2 regions of the Simiduia curdlanivorans genome follow, and region 2 is predicted to be linked to the other one. Evidence: predicted binding sites of a transcription regulator. Region 2 holds the regulator's gene; the other holds the start of a gene.
The links. The regulator FNR, encoded in region 2, switches genes on or off when oxygen is low (the NO sensors DNR and NnrR bind a similar motif). The targets are predictions, from matches to a motif close to TTGATNNNNATCAA.
Positions count from the first base shown of each region.

Region 1: QWY82_RS15890 (GbsR/MarR family transcriptional regulator) is a predicted target of FNR. The motif match lies at 1,063-1,076, and genes of this name have one in related genera.

Region 1 is NZ_JAUFQG010000006.1:457,160-459,554, forward strand. It holds gene QWY82_RS15885 (hypothetical protein) at 1-329, opposite strand, end outside; gene QWY82_RS15890 (GbsR/MarR family transcriptional regulator) at 354-905, opposite strand; gene QWY82_RS15895 (class I SAM-dependent methyltransferase) at 1,201-2,106, shown strand; gene QWY82_RS15900 (sensor domain-containing diguanylate cyclase) at 2,146-2,395, opposite strand, start outside.
Region 2 is NZ_JAUFQG010000004.1:2,888,491-2,890,885, reverse strand. It holds gene QWY82_RS12770 (CoA-acylating methylmalonate-semialdehyde dehydrogenase) at 1-629, shown strand, start outside; gene fnr (fumarate/nitrate reduction transcriptional regulator Fnr) at 746-1,480, shown strand; gene QWY82_RS12760 (DUF4202 domain-containing protein) at 1,490-2,077, shown strand; gene QWY82_RS12755 (SirB2 family protein) at 2,081-2,395, shown strand, end outside.

The DNA.
Region 1 (2,395 bases), on a different contig from region 2:
AGCCCATGGATACCCGAAATTGTCGAATCCAATAACAGCCAAACAAAAATTGCGGCGAAGCTCAACCACTTAATTTGTGCCTTGCCACTGGTGTAGTAATAATCCACGGCCAAACAAAATAAAATTCCCCAGCTGGCCACGGTTGGGCCAAAGAGTGAAAGCAACACTTTCACGCTAGGCTGATGAACATCCTGGCCAGATACCGTGTACGCCAAGTAATCGAGATAGGGCTTTACCAGCGCGGTATCGACCAAAAAAATCAATAAAACCCCGCCAACAGCGTGGGCCACACCCAGCCCTAACAACCAGGAATAGAACAATCTTTGCATGGCCAGCCTCCAGCGTTTGAACGATTATTTCGCCTTTTTCTTGGGCAAAAAATGAATTACCTTAGTACCCATTTTAATTAATGCCAAAAGCGATGAGCGCGGCAAGGTGGCAATTTGTTCATACCACTGCAACATACCGTCGAGAAAGGTGTGCATCTCGGTGATTTTTTTTCGCACATGGGCCGAGGTTTGCTTGTCCTGCCCCATCTCCACCTCGCATTGCCGCAACATGGTCATAATAGGGTCTAACTCGCGCCGCTTGCGCTGTTCGATGATGGTAAAAAAAGTATCCCAGGTATCGCCCACCACGCTGAAATGATCGCGCCTATCCCCCATCACATGGGTCACCTTAACCAACTCCCAGCTCTGCAGTTCTTTTAAGCTGTTGCTGACATTGGAGCGCGCCACCGATAGCAACTCAGTAATTTGCTCGGCGTTCAATGGCTCGGGCGATAAATACAGCAATGCATGTATTTGCGACACAGTGCGATTCACACCCCAGCGACTGCCCATCTCGCCCCAATGCAAAATATAGCGCTGCATTAGTGGCGTTAATTGAAAGCTTGGGTTGTCCATCGTTATCACCTTGGTTGCTGTTATTGCACCACTGACATCTATTGCAGGAATGACGTCATTAGCACACATTCACTAAATTTCAGGGCATATCGGCGTTAAAACGAACCACCGGTTGCCCCGCGCCACTAGCCAGATCTTTGCTCTAACCCGACCTAAGTTGACCTAAGTCGACTAAGCAAGGCTGCATCACGCTAGCCGAAAATTACAGTAATTTCTGTCTTTACAGAAATTACTGTAATAGCGTACTCTAACTCTGTCAATCACCGAAAGCCGCAAGGCGCGCAAGGAGACGACAATGACCAAGCCCTGCCCCGCAGCCCCCCTAGCACTGCCCGCTATCGACCAAGCGCATAAACCGCAATTAGATATCATTAATTATTATGTCGAAGCCGGTATGGACTACGAGCCCTGGAGCCGAAACTACAATATGCACTTCGGCTACTACCGCTGGGGCTTAAACCCTTTCAATTTAGAAACAATGTTGGAGCAAATGAATCGCGAAGTGCTGAATCGGCTCGAACTCAAGCGCGAGCAGGATAACCACCTGATTGACTTGGGTTGCGGTGTCGGTAGCTGCGCTCGCTACTGCGTAGAAAATCTCGCCCATACCGAAGTCACTGGCATCAGCATTGTGCCCACCCAAGTGGATCAAGCCAAAGCGCGCTGCAGCCTCAGCCCACAAGCGCATAAACTGCATTTCAAACTCATGGACTATCGCCGCCAACAGGTGCCAGACAACCACTTTAACGGTGCCTACGCCATTGAAAGCAGCTGTTATGACAAGGGCAAAGATAAATTAGCCTTTTTAACCGAGGCCTACCGCACCCTGAAACCCGGTGCCCGGTTAGTGGTGGCCGACGGCTTCACTAAAACCAAACAGACCTCGCGCCTGTTCAAGGCTTGCTACCGTAAGGTATGCGACGGTTGGGCACTGGAGGATTTTGCCAATATCGAGGATTTCGTCGCGGCCATGAAAAGCGTCGGCTTTCAGGATATTGTGGTGGAAGACGCCGCTTGGCGAGTGGCGCCCAGTATTGGTTTTGTGCCTTGGATTTCACTGAAATATTTTTTCAACAAAATCTTCCGCAGCACTGGCGATACCCGCATCCAATGGGGCCATTTTCTGGCCCCCATGTACGGCATTATTTTAGGTTTGCACCGCCAGCACTACAGCTACTTCTTAGTGTCCGCTAAAAAATAGCTGCGGGATTTGCGTGGCAGGCAAGTAAACGCTGGGCGATTAGGCGCAATTCACGCCGTCGCGGCCAGCGGATTTAGCGCGGTAGAGCGCCGTATCGGCGGAGCACAACAGCGCCGTGGCGGTGCGAAATTGGTGTTGGTGTTCGCATGCAATACCCTGGCTCACCGTCACCCGCACCAAGCTCGATAAACCTTGGTCGGAAAAATTCAATTGTTTGACTCGCTTTTGAATCTGGCGCGCAATAGTCGCAGCCATCTCGGCGGTGCAGCCAGGTAATATAGCCGCAAAC
Region 2 (2,395 bases):
CCGTCGGCGACGCCTGCGCCGACCAGCTAGTGAATGGGCTTAAAGCCGCTATGGCGAATATTAAAACCGGTGTCGGCAGCGACAATAGTAACGATATGGGGCCGTTGATCACCGGCGCGCACCGCAACAAGGTACAAGGCTATGTGGATGCTGGCGTTGCCGCAGGCGCTGAACTGGTTGTGGATGGCCGCGGCCTGACGGTACCAGGCCACGAGCATGGCTACTTTTTGGGCCCCTGCTTATTCGACAAAGTCAGCACCGAGATGAGCATTTACACGGACGAAATTTTCGGCCCGGTGCTCTGCGTGGTAAGAGCCAAGTCGATGCAAGAAGCCATGGATATCATTAATGCCCACGAGTACGGCAATGGCACCTGTATTTTTACTCGCGACGGCGAAGCGGCGCGCTACTTCAGTGACCATATTCAAGTTGGCATGGTGGGCATTAACATCCCCTTGCCGGTACCTATGGCATTCCACAGCTTCGGTGGCTGGAAACGTTCGTTATTTGGCGACCTGAGCGCCTATGGCCCGGATGCCGTGCGCTTTTACACCCGCCGTAAAACCATTACCCAGCGCTGGCCCGCCGGCGGCCTGAGGGAGTCTGCCCAATTCAGCTTCCCCAGCTAACGCGGCCTAGCACTGTAAAAATTGAAAGAGCTAACAACTTACCCTTTGTGGGTATCGAAATGAACAGGTCGCCGTTATAATCAGGGGCGACCTATTTCTTACCTTGGCTCACCGCGATGTCTTCAGCACAACATGCCACTTGCCCACACAACAATGCCGTAACCTGCGGTGATTGTCGGTTAAGCTCCATTTGCTTACCGATAAGCGTGCACATTGATGATATTGAAAAGATTGACAGCATCGTCAAGCGCGGGCGCCCGCTGCAAAAAGGCGATTATCTGTTTCGTGCCGGCGACGTATTTTCGTCTGTATACGCGGTGCGATCTGGCAGCATTAAATCACTCACACTCAGCGATACCGGCGAAGAACAAATAACCGGCTTCTTTTTGCCCGGTGAAGTCATGGGCTTGGATGGTATAGGCCATAGCAAGCACACGAATTCCGCCATTGCATTGGAAACCAGCGCCGTGTGCGAAATCCCTTTCACGCAAATGACCGAGCTCAGCCTTAAGTTACCCTCGTTACAGAACCATTTTTTTCAGCTAATGAGCCGAGAGATTACCCACGAGCAACAACTGGTGACACTGCTCAGCAAAAATACCGCCGAAGAGCGGGTCGCATCGCTATTGCTAAGCATTTCCTCGCGCCATCAACGTCGTCAACTGTCCGGCACTCGCTTTCGTCTATCTATGTCGCGTGCCGATATCGGTAGCTTCCTTGGCCTAACTGTTGAAACAGTAAGCCGCGTTTTTAGCCGTTTACAAAAGCTCGGCGTCATTGAGGTCGATAAAAAAGAGATTGACGTGAAAGATCTCGATCTCTTGAAGGCCAGCGCCTCTTCCAGCCACTGAGCACTTACATTGAACCCTGAAGTATTAGCTAGTGTCCTAGCCGACATTGATCAGCGCAATAGCAAAGATCCTCAACAAGTTGAGCACCATTCGAAAACCTTAGGTGCTGCGCAGTTGTATGGCGTGCGCATGAATGAACGCCTAGCGGCCTTTTGCCATAGCCCGTCGTTTGCGCTGATTATCGCGACGCGGGCGCAACACATCGAACGCTGGCACCTAGCCCGCAGCGCTTACCCCATGGATCGGCCGGGCTACCACCGCTGGCGCACCGACCTTGCCAAACACCATGCCCAAGTCACGGCAAAAATTTTGTCAGAGCACAAGCTCGAGGCGAGCTTGATTGATGAGGTCTCCTCTCTGCTAAAAAAAGAGAACCTAAAATCCAACCCCAACACCCAGATACTTGAAGATGTCGCCTGCCTGGTGTTTCTCGAATTTTACTTAGCAGATTTTGCCAGCAAACATGACGAAGAAAAGCTGATCAGTATCATCCAAAAAACCTGGCGAAAGATGTCGGAATCAGGCCATCAAGCAGCCTTAACCATCACTTTCGACCCCCAGATAGAAACTCTCATAAAAAAAGCGCTTAAGGTTTAACCCATGCTTATGTTAAAACACCTGCACGCAACCTTTGCGTTATTGTCACTTATCGGCTTTATACTCCGAGGCATTTGGTTGCTGAAGGGCTCTCCCCTATTTCAAGCAAAGCTAACCAAAATATTGCCCCACGTTAACGATACCCTGCTACTCGGGTCTGCGGTCGCGCTACTCCTAACCTATCACTGGAACCCGCTTCAGCACCCTTGGATTTTGGCAAAAATCACAGCCCTCTTGATTTACATCGGGCTTGGTTTGCTTGCCTTTAAATTTGCCAAAACGCGACCTTCGCAACTGACCAGCTGGCTCGCCGCACTT